Bradyrhizobium diazoefficiens: one gene and its partner. Each later gene encodes a partner of the first gene's protein in a complex. Links are inferred from orthologs where the notes say so. Each region holds a gene or a part of one and is shown in the gene's direction. Other genes may lie near its edges.

The links.
Region 2: the proteins of trxB (region 1) and trxA are in contact, whole or in part, in a crystal structure (PDB 1F6M), measured with the Escherichia coli proteins. The link is inferred for Bradyrhizobium diazoefficiens from one-to-one orthologs.

The regions. Positions count from the first base shown.
Region 1 is NZ_JAENXS010000001.1:972,755-982,928, forward strand. The notes cover bases 4,431-7,251. They hold trxB (thioredoxin-disulfide reductase), read left to right. Parts: upstream 4,431-5,268; coding sequence 5,269-6,234; downstream 6,235-7,251. Other genes in these bases: greA (transcription elongation factor GreA), read left to right, coding at 4,431-4,454; JJE66_RS04595 (Lrp/AsnC family transcriptional regulator), read right to left, coding at 4,523-5,002; JJE66_RS04605 (LysR family transcriptional regulator), read left to right, coding at 6,240-7,163. Outside these bases: JJE66_RS04580 (MFS transporter), read left to right, coding at 1-157; carB (carbamoyl-phosphate synthase large subunit), read left to right, coding at 301-3,765; more of greA, read left to right, coding at 3,981-4,430; JJE66_RS04610 (4-hydroxy-tetrahydrodipicolinate synthase), read left to right, coding at 7,613-8,521; JJE66_RS04615 (hypothetical protein), read left to right, coding at 8,691-8,837; JJE66_RS04620 (hypothetical protein), read left to right, coding at 8,970-9,140; JJE66_RS04625 (ParA family protein), read right to left, coding at 9,216-9,893.
Region 2 is NZ_JAENXS010000001.1:2,115,503-2,125,610, forward strand. The notes cover bases 7,354-10,108. They hold trxA (thioredoxin), read left to right. Parts: upstream 7,354-8,448; coding sequence 8,449-8,769; downstream 8,770-10,108. Other genes in these bases: addA (double-strand break repair helicase AddA), read left to right, coding at 7,354-8,381; JJE66_RS09925 (SRPBCC family protein), read right to left, coding at 8,839-9,267; JJE66_RS09935 (folylpolyglutamate synthase/dihydrofolate synthase family protein), read right to left, coding at 9,703-10,108. Outside these bases: tRNA (adenosine(37)-N6)-threonylcarbamoyltransferase complex ATPase subunit type 1 TsaE, read left to right, coding at 1-278; JJE66_RS09900 (PilZ domain-containing protein), read left to right, coding at 366-683; JJE66_RS09905 (nucleotidyltransferase family protein), read left to right, coding at 823-1,545; double-strand break repair protein AddB, read left to right, coding at 1,732-4,878; more of addA, read left to right, coding at 4,872-7,353. UniProt on the Escherichia coli protein: Participates in various redox reactions through the reversible oxidation of its active center dithiol to a disulfide and catalyzes dithiol-disulfide exchange reactions.

The DNA.
Region 1 (10,174 bases):
CTTCGCCATCGGCGGCGCCCTGGGCGGCGCGGTGCTGGCCGCCCTCTCGCCCAACGACCTCGGCTGGATCGGCGGATCGAGCGTTGCGGCCTCGCTTCTGGTACACCTCGCCCGTGGCTGGCAGGCGCGGCCGAAATCCGTCAAAATTGCCGGTTGATGGGGCGTTTTTCGGGGTTTCGCCGCCCCGAAAACTGGTCTAAGACCCACCCGCGCGCGAGGGAGACCAACGCGCTCTCGGCCACAGGGACGCGCAGCCGCGCGCCCTTTTTTTGTGCCCAAATTCCACTTCGGCGAGAGTTGATGCCCAAACGTACAGACATCACCACCATCCTGATCATCGGCGCCGGCCCCATCGTGATCGGCCAAGCCTGCGAGTTCGATTATTCGGGCACGCAGGCGGTGAAGACGCTGAAGGAAGAGGGCTATCGCATCGTCCTCGTCAATTCCAACCCGGCCACGATCATGACCGACCCGGAATTGGCCGATGCGACCTATATCGAACCGATCACGCCCGAGATCGTCGCCAAGATCATCGAGAAGGAACGTCACGTCGTTCCCGGCGGCTTCGCGCTGCTGCCGACCATGGGCGGACAGACCGCGCTGAACTGCGCGCTGTCGCTGCGTCAGCAGGGCACGCTCGACAAGTTCGACGTCGAGATGATCGGCGCCACCGCCGACGCGATCGACAAGGCCGAGGACCGCCAGCTGTTCCGCGAGGCCATGACCAAGATCGGGCTTGAGACGCCGAAGTCGCGGCTTGCCAACGCCTCCGCCCTGAAGAAGTCCTTCCGCGACAAACGCCAGGCCGAACGCGAGAAGCTCTCGGGGGCTGCGCTTGAAGAGCACGATCGGCAGTGGACGCTGGGCGAGAGCGATCGTCGCAAGCGCTATCAGGAATATGCGCTGGGACAGGCGCTGATGGCGCTGTCCGAGATCGGACTGCCCGCGATCATCCGCCCCTCCTTCACCATGGGCGGCACCGGCGGCGGCATCGCCTACAACAAGGAAGAGTTCCTCGACATCATCGAGCGAGGCCTTGACGCGTCCCCCACCAACGAAGTCCTGATCGAGGAATCCGTGCTCGGCTGGAAAGAGTTCGAGATGGAGGTGGTGCGCGACAAGAAGGACAATTGCATCATCGTCTGCTCGATCGAGAATTTCGATCCGATGGGCGTGCACACTGGCGACTCCATCACGGTTGCTCCGGCGCTGACACTGACGGACAAGGAATACCAGATCATGCGCGACGCCTCGCTGGCGGTGCTGCGCGAGATCGGCGTCGAGACCGGCGGCTCGAACGTGCAGTTCGGCGTCAATCCGGAAGACGGCCGCATGGTCGTGATCGAGATGAACCCGCGTGTGTCGCGCTCCTCTGCGCTGGCTTCCAAGGCGACGGGCTTCCCGATCGCCAAGGTCGCGGCCAAGCTCGCGGTCGGCTACACGCTGGACGAGATCGCCAACGACATCACAGGGGGCGCCACGCCGGCCTCGTTCGAGCCGACGATCGATTACGTGGTGACCAAGATCCCGCGTTTCGCTTTCGAGAAATTCCCCGGGGCTTCCACTACGCTGACGACGTCGATGAAGTCGGTCGGCGAGGTCATGGCGATCGGCCGCACCTTCCAGGAGAGCCTTCAGAAGGCGCTACGCGGGCTCGAGACGGGGTTAACCGGCCTCGACGAAATCGAGATCGAGGGCCTCGGCCACGGCGACGACAAAAACGCGATCCGCGCCGCGCTCGGAACACCGACGCCGAATCGCCTGTTGCAGGTCGCGCAGGCGATGCGGCTCGGCTGGTCCAACGAGGAGATCTTCAACTCCTGCAAGATCGATCCATGGTTCCTCAGCGAGATGCGTGGCATCGTCGACATAGAGGAGAAGGTTCGCAAGAACGGCCTTCCGGGCAACGCCTTCGGCATGCGCTCGCTCAAGACCATGGGCTTCTCCGACGCGCGGCTCGCGGTGCTCGCGGAAACAACTGAGGCGGAGGTGACAGCCAAGCGCCACGCCCTCGCCGTCCGTCCGGTCTACAAGCGCATCGATACCTGCGCCGCCGAATTCGCTTCACCCACGGCCTACATGTACTCGACCTATGAGGCGCCGTTCGCAGGCGCGCCCGCGGACGAGAGCGCGCCCTCGGACAAGAAGAAGGTCATCATCCTCGGCGGCGGCCCGAACCGCATCGGCCAGGGCATCGAGTTCGACTATTGCTGCTGTCACGCCTGCTTCGCCCTGCATGATGCCGGCTATGAATCCATCATGGTCAACTGCAACCCGGAAACGGTGTCGACCGACTACGACACCGCAGACCGGCTCTATTTCGAGCCGCTCACCGCCGAGGACGTGCTGGAGATCATCGCCAAGGAGCGCAGCAACGGCACGCTGCATGGCGTGATCGTGCAGTTCGGCGGCCAGACTCCGCTCAAGCTCGCGCGTGCGCTGGAAGCCGCCGAAGTGCCGATCCTCGGCACCTCGCCCGATGCGATCGACCTCGCCGAGGACCGCGACCGCTTCAAGCGCGTGCTCGACAAGCTCCGCCTGAAGCAGCCGAAGAACGGCATTGCCTACTCGGTCGAGCAGGCCCGCCTCGTCGCCACCGATCTCGGCCTGCCGCTGGTGGTGCGTCCATCCTACGTGCTCGGCGGTCGCGCCATGCAGATCATCCGCGAGGAAAACCAGCTCAGCGATTACCTGCTCGGCACGCTGCCGGAATTGGTGCCGGCCGACGTCAAGGCGCGCTATCCGAACGACAAGACCGGGCAGATCAACACCGTGCTCGGCAAGAACCCGCTGCTGTTCGACCGCTATCTGTCCGACGCGACCGAGATCGACGTCGACTGCCTCTGCGACGGCAAGGACACCTTCATCGTCGGCATCATGGAGCACATCGAGGAAGCCGGGATCCATTCCGGCGATAGCGCCTGCTCGCTGCCGCCACACTCGCTCGATGCCAAAATGATCGAGGAACTGGAGCGGCAGACGCGCGAGCTGGCGCTCGGCCTCGACGTCGTCGGCCTGATGAACGTGCAATATGCCATCAAGGATGGCGATATCTATGTACTCGAAGTCAATCCGCGCGCCTCACGCACGGTGCCGTTCGTCGCCAAGGTGGTCGGCACGCCGGTCGCGAAGATCGCGGCGCGCGTCATGGCCGGCGAGAAGCTTGCCGATTTCAAATTGAAGAAGGCGGACTTCAAGCATGTCGGCGTGAAGGAATCGGTGTTTCCGTTCGCCCGCTTCCCCGGCGTCGACACGGTGCTCGGTCCCGAGATGCGCTCGACCGGCGAGGTCATGGGCATCGATCGCTCCTTTGCAGTTGCTTTTGCCAAGAGCCAGCTCGGTGGCGGCACGCGGGTGCCGCGCAAGGGCACGGTGTTCGTCTCGGTGCGCGAAAGCGACAAGACCCGAATCGCCGAAGCCGTTCGCGAATTGCATTCACTCGGCTTCAAGGTGCTGGCGACGTCGGGCACGGCGCGCTTCCTGACCGACGAAGGCATCCCGACCGAGAAGGTGAACAAGGTGCTGGAGGGCCGGCCGCATATCGTCGACGCCATCACCAACGGCGACGTCCAGCTGGTCTTCAATACCACCGAAGGCCCGCAGGCGCTGGCCGACAGCCGATCGCTGCGGCGCGCGGCCCTCTTGCATAAAGTGCCGTATTACACCACTCTTTCCGGGGCGGTGGCCGCCGCACAGGGCATCAGGGCCTATCTGGGCGGGGACCTTGAGGTTCGGACCTTACAGAGCTACTTTTCAGAGACCTGATCATTAGCGACGGCCCAGCCTCCGCTAAGTGACTGGCGATGAAGCCACATTGGCCGGAGGAACTGTCCGATCATGTGACAGTTCTGTTCCGTTGCCAAGCCCATATCTGTCGACGTCCGGCCGCTCAGGCGTCGAGCGTCGGAAAGACCGACGAATCAAGGTTGCGGGCGCCCATCCGCGTTTTGGGGGCGCACGATCGAAGGACGAGAGAGAAGATGGAAAAGGTTCCGATGACAGCGGGCGGCTTTGCCGCGCTCGGGGAAGAATTGAAGAAGCGCCAGTCCGAGGACCGTCCGCGCATCATCGAGCATATCGCCGAGGCGCGCTCGCACGGCGACCTGTCGGAGAACGCGGAATATCATGCTGCGAAGGAAGAGCAGTCCCACAATGAGGGCCGCATCGCCGAGCTCGAGGACAAGCTCGCGCGCGCCGACATTATCGACATCTCCAAACTCTCCGGCGACACCATCAAGTTCGGCGCCACCGTGACCTTGGTCGATGAGGACACCGAGAAGAAGGCGGTGTGGCAGATCGTCGGCGAGGTCGAGGCCGACGCCAAGAAGGGCCGTATCTCCATCACCTCGCCGCTGGCGCGCGCACTGATCGGCAAGAAGAAGGGTTCGACCGTCGAGGTCAACGCACCCGGTGGCGCCAAGGCGTATGAAATCACCAAGGTGGAGTGGCGGTAAGGATTTGCCGCTGAAGTTAGAAGAGGCCGCGCGATTTGCGCGGCCTTTTTGTTTTTGCGTTGCCGTTGCTATCTTCTTCCCTTTACATCCAGCGGCACGGCCGCCTCGTATTTTGAGTTGTGCAGCACCAGCGACGTCCGGACGTTGCGCACGTGGGGCGCGGCGGTCAGATGGGTGACGAAATCCTGGAAGGTCGCCATGTCCGGCGCCACGCATTTCAGGATGAAATCGACCTCGCCGGACAGCATCCAGCATTCCCGAACCAGCGGCTCGGCGCGGACGAACTCCTCGAAGGCGCGCAAATCCGCTTCCGCCTGGCTGGAGAGGTGCACGGCAGCGAACACCGTGACGTCGAAGCCGAGCTTTCGTGCATCCAGAAGCCCGCGGTAGCCGTGGATGTAGCCCTCCTCTTCGAGCGCCCGGACCCGGCGCAGGCACGGCGGGGGCGAAATACCGACCCGTTTGGCAAGCTCGACATTGGTGATTCGACCGTCGGCCTGGATCTCGGTGAGAATTTTCAGGTCGATCTCGTCAAGGTTCCGCGACACGTGATTGGAACTCCTGGCCTTTATGGCGGTATCGGGTGGTCTGATGCAATCCTCATAGCCCAGTCACGCCCGCTTGCGCAATTTTATTGCGCGTTCACCCCAGCCGACTTTTGTTCCTTGTTGGAAAAATCCGCCGATTGGGAATGCAATTCTTGCATAGCTCACCAGAAGGCTTAGATTAGCTCTGATATTTCAGCGCCTCCGTGAGGCCTCCCGGCACGTTCCGCGCCCGCGCTGCAAATCCCCCGTGAAAGGCGTCCGTCGAAATGTCCGCTCCTGTTCATGCAAAGGTCGTCATCATCGGCTCAGGGCCCGCCGGCTACACCGCGGCGATCTACGCGGCGCGCGCGATGCTCGAGCCGATCCTGATCCAGGGCATGCAGGCCGGCGGCCAGCTCACCATCACCACCGACGTCGAGAACTATCCGGGCTTCGCCGACGTGATCCAAGGCCCTTGGCTGATGGAACAGATGGAGAAGCAGGCGGTCCATGTCGGCACCAAGATCGTCACCGACCTGGTCACCAAGCTGGAGACCGGCCAGCGCCCGTTCCGCCTCACCTGCGACTCGGGTGACGTCTACCTCGCCGAAACCGTGATCCTCGCCACAGGTGCGCAAGCGCGCTGGCTCGGCCTGCCCTCCGAGACGAAATTCCAGGGCGGCGGCGTATCGGCCTGCGCCACCTGCGACGGCTTTTTCTACCGCAACAAGCAAGTCGTGGTGGTCGGCGGCGGCAATACCGCGGTCGAGGAAGCCCTGTACCTCACCAACCATGCCTCGCAGGTCACCATCGTGCATCGCCGCGACCACTTCCGCGCCGAGCGCATCCTGCAGGAGCGTCTGTTCAAGCACCCGAAGATCAAGGTGGTCTGGGACTCAGCCGTCAACGAGATCTGCGGAACCGAGAACCCGAACAAGGTCACTCATGTGCGATTAAAGAACGTCAAGACCGGCGCCCTGACCGATTTGCCGACCGACGGTGTCTTCGTCGCCATCGGCCACGCGCCGGCGACTGAGCTCGTGAAAGACCAGATCAAGCTGAAATCGTCGGGCTATGTCGAGGTCGCCCCGAACTCGACTGCGACCTCGGTGGCCGGCCTGTTTGCCGCCGGCGACGTCGCCGACGAGACCTACCGCCAGGCCGTGACGGCCGCAGGCCTGGGCTGCATGGCAGCGCTCGAGGCCGAACGATTCTTGGCCCTGCGCGCCAGCGAGCGCGCGGCAGCGGAATAACGATCATGCCTCGAACACGCGACGGATTTACGGACATGGACTGGGACAAGCTGAAGGTGTTTCACGCGGCGGCGGAAGCGGGCAGCTTCACGCATGCGGGCGAGCAGCTCGGCCTGTCGCAATCGGCGGTCTCTCGCCAGGTCTCGGCGCTGGAGCAGGAGCTCTCGGTCTCGCTGTTCCACCGCCACGCCCGCGGGCTGATTCTCACCGAGCAAGGCGACCTGCTATTCCGCACCGCGCATGACGTGTTCATGCAGCTCCAGGCAGCGCGCGCGAAACTGACCGACAGCCGCGAGCGGCCGAGCGGCGATCTCAAGATCACCACCACGCCCGGCGTCGGCATCAACTGGCTGATCCCGCGGCTCGGTGAATTCACCGCGCTCTATCCGGAGATCCGGATCTCGCTGATCGTTACCGACGAGGAGCTCGACCTGTCGATGCGCGAGGCCGACGTCGCGATCCGCACCCGCAAGCCGACGCAGCCGGATCTGATCCAGCGCAAGCTTTTCGCGATGGGCTTCCACGCCTATTGCTCGCCGGACTACATCAAGCGCTTCGGCACGCCGCGGACGCTGGAGGAGCTCGACTCCCACCGCATCATCACGCTCGCCGACGGCAACTTCGCGCCGCACCTGCAGAACCGCAACTGGCTGGTCGAAGCCGGCCGCAACGGCTCGGGTCCGCGCGAGGCCTATTTCAGGGTGAACAACATCCTCGGCCTCGTCCGCGCCTGCCAGCAGGGCCTCGGCATCGCGGCGCTTCCGGATTATCTGATCGAAGAACAGAGTCGTCTCGTACAACTGTTCGGCGAATCGGATTCGATCCAGCTCGATACGTATTTCGTCTATCCGGAAGAGCTGAAGACCGTCGCGCGTGTGCAAGTGTTCCGCGACTTCGTGGTGAGCAAGGCGCAGCGCTGGCCTTCCTGATTTCCGCATGTCTGACATGCGGCTTGGACGCTTGCTGCATGGCGCGGGTCAAGCCCATAATGTTTCTACGCTGAGCCTTCGCGTTGCGCATTTGTCCCCCTCCTCCAGTGGCGCGGGAGTTCAGTAATCCCTCTTGGAAGGTGATTGTGTCGGCCTCACGTGGCCAATACCTTAAGCCGGGCTCTCTTGAGCCCGGCTTTTTTTCCGTCCAATTCGGTATTCGCCCTCCGCGTGTATTGACAGTTTTGGGCATACCCAGCATCATTTGCCAATGATCACGAAGTCGTGCGCCATCGTCTCGAAAAAAGGTCCCCATCCCGGGGCCTCGGATTTTTGCGCGCGCTAGACACGCTTCGTCATCGCAACAAGTCCCGAAAACCCCGCCGCCTGGACGGGGTTTTTTCATGTGCCCTCCGTCTCAGGTTTTTTTTCAGAGAAGGAGAAGAAACATGACTGATCTGCAAACACACATGCACGGGCTGTGGCTGCCGCTGGTGACGCCGTTTCGGAACAGTCGTCTCGACGAGACGTCGCTGCGGCGGCTGACGCGGCACTACTGCACACAGGCAGTCGACGGCTTCATCCTGGGGGCAACCTCCGGCGAAGGCATGACGCTGCGTGACGCCGAGCTCGAACGCCTCGTCGCCATCGTCCGCGACGAGATGGCGGCCGGCCGCCGCACTGTGCCGATTTGCCTCGGCCTCTCCGGCGCGGATACGTCGCGGCTGAAGGACCGCCTCGACGAGACCGCGGACTGGCCGATCGACGGTTACCTGATTGCGAGCCCCTATTACGTGCGGCCGTCGCAGCGCGGAATCCTCGCGCATTTCGAGGCGCTGGCCGATCACGCCGCCTGGCCGCTCGCGCTCTACAACATTCCTTATCGCTGCGCCGTCGGCATCACCAACCAGACCCTGCTGCGGCTCGCCGAGCATCCCAACATCGTCGGGCTGAAGGATTGCGGCGCAAGCCGCGAGCAGTCGATCGCGCTGCTGCGCGACAGGCCGGCGGGCTTTCGCGTGCTCACCGGCGAGGACGCGAATTATTTCGAGGCGCTCTGTGACGGCGCCGACGGCGGCATTCTGCTGTCTGCCCATCTCGAGACCGCGACATTCGCGGCCATCCATGCCGAGCTGAAGCACGGCAACCAGGATGCGGCGCTGACGCGCTGGCAGGAGGTCGCGGAGCTGACGCGCCTGCTGTTCGCCGAGCCGAGCCCGGCGCCGGCGAAGTACTGGCTGTGGCGATGCGGCCTGATCGACAGCCCCGAGGTACGCCTGCCGATGGTGGAGGTGAGCAGCGAGCTCGCAGCCCAACTTGATCGCGAGATCGAGCGGCGAATGAAAATCGCGGCGTAGCTCCTCCTGTCGCATCTCCCCGCTGTTCGCGGGGAGAGGGCGTGAAAGAGCGTGCCCGTGGTTAACGCGGCGCGAACGGCCTTCGCATCCGCCGCATGGCGCATCCACGCCTCGTTTACGCAAGGGCGCCTATCGTTCCGCCGCAAAGTCTTCAAACAGGGGAACGACCATGGGGCAACGTGCTCGCCCGACGGCGGCTGAAATCTTCGCGCCCGCCGATCTCTTGCAGGGAATTCTGGTGGTGTCGTCGTTCGGCTTCTGGGCCGTGATGCTCGGCCTGATGCCGGTGCTGCTGTTTCGGGTTTGGCTAGCCTGATGACGAGAGACCGCTTGCATGGTTAAGCCGAGGTCACAAATGCGCTCAAAATGCGAGCGGAGTTGCGAGCCGGAATCTTAAAACATCCCCCGTATCGTTCACCTCATAAGCGAAGAAATCGCGGGGGCGAACTTGAACAATCAGAATGATGCGGCGTCGCATTACGGCGCCGGACAGCAGGGCTTTGACGACGCCGGACAGCAGGGTTTTTCCACCGAGGACATCCTCTGGGCCGTCGGCATCTGGTCGGTGATCCTGACGCTGTCGCCGGTCATCGTGTTCTACATGCTGATGGTGGCGTAACTTCACCATCAGTCCCTGAAACGCAAAACGCGCGGACATCCGCGCGTTTTTTGTCCGGGGAAATGATTGATGAAATTATGCCGCCTGCTTGTGCATTGCGCCGGAAGCCGACACCGTGCCGCGAATAGCTTTCACTGAACGCTCGATCGCCGCCCACAGCCTTGCAATTTCCTGAGCAGCACGGCTCTCGGCCTGATACTCACGCGCGCCTTCACCGTGGCTGAGTGCCATCAACAAATCGGAACGATTGGTGATCTGACCGCCCCACACCGGAGCGCGGAATTTCGCCAGCGCCTCGCGGGCAATCGTGACGATCGGGCTTTCGGATTCGTCGCGACGCGCCGGTGCACCGTTGAGCACGACCGCATAGGGCTTGCGCGCCGCGCGGCACATCTGGATGGTTTCCTGCACCGCGTTGACGTCGAACACGCCAGGCCGCGCCGGAATGACCACCATGGTCGCGTTCTTGATGGCGTCGTCGACCACGGCCGACAGGTTCGGCGGCGTGTCGATCAACACCCATTCATAGCCGTCGCGCTTGGCAGCCGAGACGATGCCGCTGACGGAGTTCACCGCCGACTTGATCGGCGGTTCGTTGGTGCCACGCAACTTGTGCCACAGCGTGAGCGAGCCCTGCGGATCCGCATCGACGAGCAGAATAGGCTTCGTCGCCTTGATCTGCGCGGCGAGATGTGCGGCCAGGGTACTCTTGCCCGAGCCGCCTTTACGCGATGCAAAAACAATAACGTTCATACCTCTGGCCTCCAGATTGACCCCAGATGGCGAAAATGAATCACCGCGCTGATTCGTGAAAGAAAAATTTGTCGGCGGTGGCGTTACAGCCACGAAATAACAAGGCGTGTTGGCTTTTGAGTCACACTGCGCCGCGCGACGACGGAAACGAACCGTCATGAATCGCCGTTCACGCAGGCAATGTGCGTTTTGAGGCAATCACGCGGGAAAGGCGGGCCTGCAACCTCACCGGGCATACTCTCGCGCTGGTCTTTGCCATCGAACGCAACGGCAATTGCTGC
Region 2 (10,108 bases), 1.1 Mb from region 1 along the record:
TCGAGCTGACGCTGCTGTCGCGCTACATCAAGGCGCGCCGCACCGAGGATGCGAGCTTCGATCCGGCCGGCTTTGCCGAGCTCTATGCCATCATGTCGGCGCAGCGCAACACGCGCCTGCTCGGCACCTTCGCCCGCCTCAACCGCCGCGACGGCAAGCCGCATTATCTGCGCCACCAGCCGCGGATCTGGACCTATCTCCAGCGTTCGCTGGCGCATCCGGCGCTTCAGCATCTGCGCGACTGGTACCTCGCCAACGTCCCGCCGCCCCGATCCTGAGCCGGAACCGGTTTACCGGCTGTTAGCCATCGCGCCAGTATCATCGCCCGCAGGCAGCCGGACAGATCCGGGCTGGAGCAAGGGCAGATGGCGGTCAAAACGGACCATCGCGGGAACAGTCGGGTTATTTTCGAGCGTGGGATGCCGGCCCAGATGATGGGCATCGACGGCACCTGGCGGCGCGAATGCACGATGGAGGATGTCTCCGAAAGCGGCGCGAAGCTGACCATCGACGGCTCCGTCGAAGGTCTGCACCTGAAGGAATTTTTTCTGGTGCTGTCGTCCACCGGACTTGCGTACCGGCGCTGCGAACTGGCCTGGGTCAATGGCGACCAGATCGGCGTCAATTTTCTCAAGCAAGGCGACAGGAAGAAAAAGCCGCGGTCCACAGCCGTCGGGGCGTGACGGCAACACACGTCGTACAACCGTCACGGCGGCTGGCTAAGGCGGCTGAGATGCGGTGCGGCGGCTTGATCCTCGTGCTAGGATTGCTGTGAACGCGAAATTCTGATGTCTGAGAAAGCCAAGTCTGAGAAAGCAGAGGATGTCCGTCGAACCGACCAAGGCCATGGTGCTCGCCGCAGGGTTTGGCCTGCGCATGCGTCCGTTGACGGATAACATGCCGAAGCCGATGGTGCCGGTGGCGGGACAACCGCTGCTCGACCACGTGCTCGACAAGCTCGGCCGGGCGGGCGTGACCGAGGCGGTGGTCAATGTGCACTACCTCCCGGACCAGATCATCAACCACACCGCATTGCGTCAGCATCCGCGCGTGACCATCTCGGACGAGCGCGACCAGGTGCTCGGCACCGGTGGCGGCGTGGTCAAGGCGCTGCCGCTGCTCGGCGATGCGCCGTTCTTCCACGTCAATTCCGACACGCTGTGGATCGACGGTGTGCGCTCCAATCTGGCGCGGCTTGCGGAAACCTTCGACCCCGAGCGCATGGACATCCTGCTCTTGATGGCGCCGACGGCGACAAGCATCGGCTATAGCGGCCGCGGCGATTACGGCATGCTGCCCGACGGTGCGCTGCGCAAGCGCAAGGAAAAGGAGATCGTCCCGTTCGTCTATGCGGGCGCGGCCATCCTGTCGCCTTCGATCTTCGCCGACGCGCCGCAGGGCGAGTTCTCGCTGACCAAAATGTTCGACCGCGCCAATGAGCAGGAACGCCTGTTCGGCCTTCGCCTCGACGGCGTCTGGATGCATGTCGGCACGCCGGATGCGGTGCACGCCGCGGAAGAGGCGTTTCTGGAGAGCGTGGCGTAAGGCTGCTCCAAACACGGTGCCGTAGGGTGGGTTACGCCATCGGACTGCGCTTCGCGCAGCCGCCGTCTAACCCACCCTACGAGACCTGTCCCGGTCGAGCGAACAGCGGGGACGACTCCGCCTCTCCCCATGACCATTTGACCCCGCATCCCTATATTGGCGCCTGATCCTCGAATCAGGCAGCCCATGCGCGTTTTCAGCGTTCCAGTCTCAGTTCCGTTCCTGCGCACGATCGTATCGAGCCTGCTCGACGGCCGGCTGGTCGACGGCTTCGAGGCGCGCAAGGAACCGGCGCGGCTTGCGGATGCGACGCTGTACCTGCCGACACGGCGCGCCATGCGCGTCGTCCGCGAGATCTTCCTCGACGAGATGAAGACCGACGCGGTGGTGCTGCCGCGCATCGTCGCGCTCGGCGATATCGACGAGGACGAGCTGGCCTTCGCCGACGAGGGCGAACAGTTTTCCGGCGCGACGCCGCTCGAGATTCCGCCGCGGCTGGGCGAGCTCGAACGGAGGCTGACGCTGGCGCAACTCGTCGCGGCCTGGGCCAAGGGCCCCGTGCTGGCGCCGCTGGTGGTCGGCGGCCCCGCCTCGACACTGGCGCTGGCCGGTGACCTCGCGCGCCTGATCGACGACATGGTCACGCGTGGCGTCGACTGGAGCGCGCTCGATGGCCTCGTGCCTGATAACCTCGACCGCTACTGGCAACATTCGCTCGAATTTTTGCGCATCGCGCGCATCGCCTGGCCGAACCATCTCGCCGAGATCAACCGGATCGAGCCCGCTGCACGCCGCGACCTCCTGATCGCGGCGGAAGCCAAACGGCTGACCGCGCATCCCCATGGTCCCGTGATCGCGGCCGGCTCGACCGGCTCGATGCCGGCCACCGCAAAATTCCTGCATGCGGTTGCTTCGCTTCCCCATGGCGCGGTGGCGCTGCCGGGGCTCGACACCGATCTCGACGACGACGCCTGGCGGACCATCGGCGGCGTGCGCGATTCGCTCGGCAAATTGGCGGAGCATCCGGCGTCGAACCATCCGCAATATGCGATGCACGCGTTGCTGGATCGCTTTGGCATCAAGCGCGGCGACGTCGAGATCCTGCAGCCGCCGGCGGAGGGCGGCCGCGACCTGCTCGCATCCGAATCAATGCGGCCATCCGCTAAGACGGAAGTTTGGCACGACCGGCTGAAGCAGCCGGAGGTCGCCGCGAAGATCGCGGGCGGCATGAAAAATCTCGCCGTGGTCGAAGCGCCCAACCCCGAGATGGAAGCGCTCGCCATTGCCATCGCCATGCGCGAGGCGCGGCATCTCGACAAATCGGCGGCGCTGGTGACGCCCGATCGCGCGCTGGCGCGGCGGGTGATGGCGGCGCTGACCCGATGGGATCTCGCATTCGATGATTCCGGCGGCGACGTGCTGATGGAAACCTCGGCCGGCGTCTTTGCCCGCCTCGCGGCGGAAGCCGCAACCAGGGGATTGGAGCCGCCGACGCTGCTGGCGATGCTGAAGCATCCGCTATGCCGGCTCGGCCGCGCATCGGGCGCATGGAAGACGGCGATCGAAGATCTCGAGCTTGCGGTCCTGCGCGGCACACGCCCGCCTGCGGGGACGAGCGGCCTGCTGCGCGAATTCAATCGCTTTCGCGAGGAGCTGGCCAAGCTGTGGCGCAGCGAGGTGTCCGCGCTCCATCGCGCGGAGCCGCGCGCCCGTCTCAAGGCGGAGGATCTCGATCGTATTCAGGCCCTGGTCGATGCCTTGCAGAGAGTCCTGGCGCCGATCGAGAGCTTGGCATCGTCGAAACCATTTGATTTCGCCGAGCTTGCGCATCGCCATCGCAAGATCCTGATCGAGCTGTCGCGCGACGAGCAGGGCATTCCACTCGCTTTCGAGGAGCGCGAAGGCCTCGCGCTCGCCGGCGCCTTCGACGATCTCCTGCGCGGCGGCACGACCAGCGGATTGATGGTGCCGCTGCCCGACTACGCCGACGTTTTCCAGACCGCATTCAACGATCGCGCCGTGCGCCGGCGTGACAAGCCCGGCGCGCGCCTGCAGATCTATGGCCCGCTGGAATCACGTCTGATGCAGGTCGACCGAATCATCACCGGCGGCCTGATCGAAGGCGTCTGGCCGCCGGCGCCGCGCATCGATCCCTGGCTGAGCCGGCCGATGCGGCACGAGCTTGGCCTCGACCTGCCGGAGCGCCGCATCGGCCTCTCCGCGCACGACTTCGCGCAGCTGCTCGGCGGCGACGAAGTCATCCTCACCCATTCCGCCAAGGCCGGCGGCGCGCCGGCGGTGGCTTCGCGCTTCCTGCACCGGCTGGAGGCAGTGGCGGGCGAAGAGCTCTGGAAGGCCGCCATTCGCGCCGGCGAAACATACGTGCAGTTCGCCAGCGCGCTGGATCAGCCCGCCGAGGTCAAGCCGATCCAGCAGCCGGAGCCGCGACCGCCGCGCGCGACGCGGCCGCTGAAAATGTCGGTCACCGCAATCGAGGATTGGCTGCGCGATCCCTACACGATCTACGCCAAGCACATTTTGCGGCTCGACGCCCTCGATCCCGTCGACATGCCGCTGTCGGCCGCCGATCGCGGCTCCGCGATCCACGACGCGCTCGGCGAGTTCACCGAAACCTTCGCCGCGCATCTGCCTGATGATCCCGCGCGCGTGCTGCGCGCGATCGGCGAGAAGTATTTTGCACCGCTAATGGAGCGCCCTGAAGCGCGCGCGCTGTGGTGGCCGCGCTTTCAGCGCATCGCGCGCTGGTTCGGCGAATGGGAGAGCGCGCGGCGCGGTGCGATCGAGTCGATTACGGCGGAAACCCGCGGCGAGATCTCGATCCCGCTCGGTCCCGAGCGCAGCTTCCGCCTCTCCGCCCGCGCCGACCGCATCGAGCGGCGCCAGGGCGGCGGTTATGCCATCCTCGACTACAAGACCGGGCAGCCGCCGACCGGCAAGCAGGTCCGCATGGGCCTGTCGCCGCAACTGACGCTGGAGGCGGCGATCCTGCGCGAGGGCGGATTTCCCGATATCGACGCTGGTTCGTGCGTGAGCCAGCTGGTCTATGTCCGCCTCAGCGGCAACAATCCGCCGGGCGAGGAGCGCATCCTCGAGCTCAAGATAAATAAAGGTGACGAGCCAATTCCGCCGGACACGGCCGCCGCTGAAGCACGCGCCAAGCTCGAGGCGCTGATCCGGGCGTTTGACGACGAGAATCAGCCGTATACCTCGCTGAACCTGCCGATGTGGTCCAACCGCTACGGCGCCTATGACGATCTCGCCCGCATCAAGGAATGGTCCGCGGCCGGCGGCCTGGGGATCGAGGAATGGTGAAGGCGCCCCGACCCATCCCGGATGAAGTGCGCGCGCGCCAGGCGCGTGCGTCGGATCCCACCGCGTCGGCCTTCGTGTCGGCCAATGCCGGCTCGGGCAAGACCCATGTGCTGGTGCAGCGCGTGATTCGCCTTTTGCTGTCGGGCGTGCCGCCGGAAAAGATCCTCTGCATCACCTTCACCAAGGCCGCCGCCGCCAACATGGCCGAGCGCGTGTTCACGACGCTTGGCCATTGGGTGACGCTTGATGATACCGCGCTCGATGCCGCGATCCGCGCCGTCGGCATTCCGCATCCCAGCCCAAAGCTGCGCCGCGAGGCGCGAAAACTGTTCGCCTGCGCATTGGAGACGCCGGGCGGGCTGAAAGTGCAGACCATCCACGCGCTGTGCACGCGCCTGCTCCAGCAATTCCCGTTCGAGGCCAACGTACCGGCGCGCTTTTCCGTGATCGACGAGCGCGACCAGACCGACATGATGGAGCGTGCCAATTTAAAAGTGCTGCTGGAGGCCGCGCACGATCCGGAGAGCGTCACCGGCCGCGCGCTGCTGACCGCGATGGCCAGCGCCGCCGACGTCACCTTCAAGGAGGTCGTGCGCGAGGCCTGTCTCAGCCGCGACCATTTCATGGCCTGGACCGACGAGGCCGGCAACGCGGGCGCCGCGGCCGAGCAGATGGCGGCCGTGCTGGGCGTCGATGCGAGCGACCGCATCGAGGATGTCGAGACCGAGATTCTCGACGGCCCGTTCCTGCCACGCGCGCGCTGGGACGACATCGCCTTCGCGCTGGAGGACGGCAGCAAGTCCGACAACGATCAGGCCAGCCGCCTTCGCGAGGCCAAGGTGTTCTCCGGCGCTGCGCAGGTCGACGCCTATCTCTGCGTCTTCCTCACCGACGAAAAGCTGCCGCGCAAGGCGGTGTTGACCAAGAAGTTTTGCGATCACAACCCGTCCGTCGCCCGCCTGTTCGAAAACGAGGCGCAGCGCGTCAGTGGGCTGATCGAGAAGCGCCGCGCGGTCACCATGCGCGACCGCACCGCGGCTCTGCTGCACATCGCGACCGCCGCCGCCGCAAATTACCGCCGCGAGAAGCAGGAGCGCGGGCTGCTCGACTACGACGATCTCATCGACAAGACGCTGGCGATGCTCAACCGCGTCGCTTCGGGCTGGGTGCATTACAAGCTCGACCGCGGCGTCGATCATGTGCTGATCGACGAGGCGCAGGACACGAGCCCGCGGCAGTGGGACATCGTCGCGCATATCATTTCCGAATTCACCGCAGGCGAAGGCGCGCGCGAGGGGCTGAACCGCACGGTTTTCGCCGTCGGTGACGAGAAGCAGTCGATCTTCTCGTTCCAGGGCGCGGCGCCACACGAATTCGACGCACGCCGGCGCGAGCTGCATCGTAAATTCACCGCCGCTGGACTGAAATTCGATCCGGTCGCCTTCACCTATTCGTTCCGCTCGGGCGCCACCATCCTGCATTCGGTCGACCACGTCTTCCGCGATCCCGCGATCTACAAGAGCATCCATTCGATCGAGATCGGCCATCCCCTGCACAATGCGCTCGCCGACGCCGGCCCGAGCGTGATCGAACTGTGGGACCTTGCCGAGGCCGATGACCGGCAGGAGATCGAGGGCTGGCGCGCACCGTTCGACGGCGTCGCGGTCACCAGTCCCGAGGTCAAGCTCGCACGCCGGATCCAGAACGAGATCAAGCGGCTGGTCGAGAGCGGCACGCTGACGGGGCACGAAGGCGAACGTCGCCCGCTTCGTTACGGGGATATGCTGATCCTGGTGCGCCGGCGCGGCAATGCGTTCGACGCGGTGATCCAGGCGCTGAAGCACGCCAACGTTCCCGTCGCCGGCGCCGACCGGCTGAAGCTCACCGAGCACATCGCGATCATCGACCTGATGAACCTCGCGGACGCGCTGCTGCTGCCGCAGGACGATCTCGCGCTTGCGGTGGCGCTGAAGAGCCCGCTGTTCGGTCTCGATGAGGACGATTTGTTCAGGCTTGCCCATGACCGCAAGGGATCGCTGCGCCGCGCGCTCGGCGAGCATGCGGCTGGGAGCGAGAAGTTCGCGGCCGCGCTGCGACGCCTGGAAGTCTGCGAGACCCGTGCGCGCGACGAAACGCCGTTCGCCTTCTACGCCTGGCTGCTCGGCGGCGATGGCGGTCGTGCGCGCATCCTGCGCCGACTCGGCCATGAGGCCAATGACGCGCTCGACGAATTTTTGGAGCTGGCGCTGAACTGCGAGCGCAAGGGACCGGCCTCGCTGCAGGGTTTTGTGGCCTGGCTGCGCTCGGCCGACACCGAAGTGAAGCGCGACATGGAGATCACGCGCGACGAGGTGCGGGTGATGACGGTGCACGGCGCCAAAGGTCTCGAAGCTTCGGTCGTGTTCATGGTCGACACCACGTCGTCGCCCGCGGACTCGCAGCGGGTTCGGCTGATCCACGTGCCGCGCGGCAATGGCGGCGAGGTCGTGGTCTGGGCCGGGCGCAAGGCCGACGATCCCAAGCCGGTGGTCGAGGCGCGCAAAGCGATGCTCGAGGAGACCGAGGACGAATACCGCCGCCTGCTCTATGTCGCGATGACGCGTGCGGCCGATCGGCTGATCGTCGGCGGCTGCATACCCGGCAACATGAGGACGGTCCGCAAGCTCTGCTGGTACGATTTGATCGACACCGGGCTCACCGGCTCCGGCCTGGACAAGCAGACAATAGAAACGCCGCTCGGCAAGGTGACCCGATTCGCCCGGGCAGAGGATGTCGCTGCGGTCGGCACGCCAGCGATGTCCGTGGACCAGACGATCGCGCTGCCTGACTGGCTGCGGACGCCGGCACCGCGCGAGACCATCGACGATGATCTGGTGCGCCCGTCCGGCCAGTCCGCCGAGGAAGGCCGCGCGGTACGATCAGGCGAATCAGTCCAGTCGCGCGCGCTGGCGCTGCAACGCGGCACCCTGGTGCACCGGCTGCTGCAATCCCTGCCGGACATCGCCGCAGAGCGCCGGCGCGACGCCGCGCTCGGCTTCATGGCGCGCAATGCTTCGGAGTGGAGCGAGGCCGACCGCGTCACGCTGGCCGACAAGGTGCTCGCTTTGATCGCCGAGCCGCGCTTTGCGCCCGTCTTTGCCGCCGGCAGCCGGGCGGAGGTCGCCATCGTCGGTAAACTCGACCGGCCAGGAAGGTCGCCGGCACTGGTGTCGGGGCAAATCGACCGGCTGGTCGTTGGTCCGGACGAGGTTTTGATCGTCGATTTCAAGACCAATCAGATGGCGCCGAAGAGCGCGGCCGAGGCGCCCGCCGCCTATGTCCGACAGCTTGCGCTGTACCGGGCGGTGCTGGCGCGGCTTTATCCCCAAAAGCCGATCCGCGCCGTCCTGCTCTGGACTGAGGCCCTTGAATACATGGAGATTTCAGCCCCCGCGCTGGACGCGGCGCTGGCATCCCTTCATCTCAGTGTGAGCGTCCTTGACCCGGCAAGGGGCCGTTCATAGGTTGACGGCATGATCCCGGGCGCGATTCCACGTCGCGCCGATTCGTTTAACCGAGTGAGGTACTCCAATGGCCGTTAGCAAGGTTTCCGACACCGATTTCGAAGCCGAAGTGCTCAAGGCGGACGGCCCCGTGGTCGTCGATTTCTGGGCCGAGTGGTGCGGCCCCTGCCGCATGATCGCACCCGCTCTCGACGAGATCGCCGGCGCGATGGGCGACAAGGTCAAGATCGTCAAGCTCAACGTCGACGAGAGCCCGAAGACCGCGTCCAAGTATGGCGTGATGTCGATCCCGACCCTGATGATCTTCAAGGGCGGCGAGATGGCCTCCCGCCAGGTCGGCGCGGCGCCGAAGGCGAAGCTTCAGCAGTGGATCACGTCGGCGGTTTGATTCACGTCGCAGAAGATTATTTCGAAACGGCCGGCTCAGCGCCGGCCGTTTCATTTTTGCGGACCGCAATCATGCCGATCTCGTTTCGGCGAGTTTAGCGAGACTGGCGAGAACCTCTGGAAAATCTGACGCAACGGCCGGACCGATTTCGGCCGCTTGCGGCCCTTGGGCGTCGACGGCGTAAACGATGCGCGTGCGCGCCGGTCCGAGCGGCTCGATACGATGGGCGACCTTGATGGCGAGATCGCCGACCCGCGTCTCGTCGACGAAGCATACATCCTCGCGAACCTCGATCAATTGCGAACGTAGCGCCTCCTCGCCGGGGGGCTTCATCGTGAACCAGGTGCCTGCCGCAAACGGTCCGTCGATGGCAATCCGCTCGATGCCTGCGTTCCAGTCTTTCCAGCCGGGCACATCGCGAAAAATGCTCCAGATCGTCGCTGCGGTTGCAGACGTCTCGATGGCATATTCGTATCGCCAGACATGTCCGTCGTTCATGGCGCGCTCCCTCTTTGATATGTACGCCTATAACAAGCACACTCATAAGGAAGTCAAACCATGGCCCGGATGGAGCGAAGCGGCACTACTTGATCCACCCGGTCGCGAGCGCGTTCGCTAGCTCCGGCTGGCCGTTGCGGCGCGCCAACTCGGCCATCGCCTCGTGATCATAAGCGACGTGGCGAAACGTCACCTGCCAGCCACCAACCGTCGACTCGAGAACCGCGTAGCGCGCATCCGGCGTGCCGGCTTCGACGACATGCGGGAACGGATGCACGTCACGATAGCCGGGGCTGCCGACACTGCGATCTCGTGGCCCGGACGCGGCGCAGCATGAAATGATGCACCGCTGAGCCGGGGCCCAGGTGGCGAGGGTAGGTCCCGGCTCTGCGGAGCGGCACTTCGCGCCGCACCGCGTCCGGGACACGAGACCGACTATGCAGGAGGCGTGCCGTTGAGGCCGAGCACGTGACCGGCGAGATAGAGCGAGCCGGTGATCAGGATGCGCGGCGGCACTTCGTAGGCGAGTTTCGACAAGGCCCGCAGCGCGGCTTCGATGCCGGGCGCGATCTCGACGCGCATGCCGAGGCTGCGGACGGCGTCGGCGAGACGATCCACCGGCATCGCATTCTCGGTGTCGGGAATCGGCACCGCGATGATGTGGCGGGTGAGACCGGCGAAATTGGCGAGAAACGCCCGCGCGTCCTTGTTGGCCATCATGCCGGCGATGACGACCAGCGGCCGCGACACCCGCTCTTCGAGATCGCCGAGTGCGGCGGCGGCGACCCGGCCGCCCTCGGCATTGTGGCCGCCATCGAGCCAGATCTCTGACCCCTGCGGC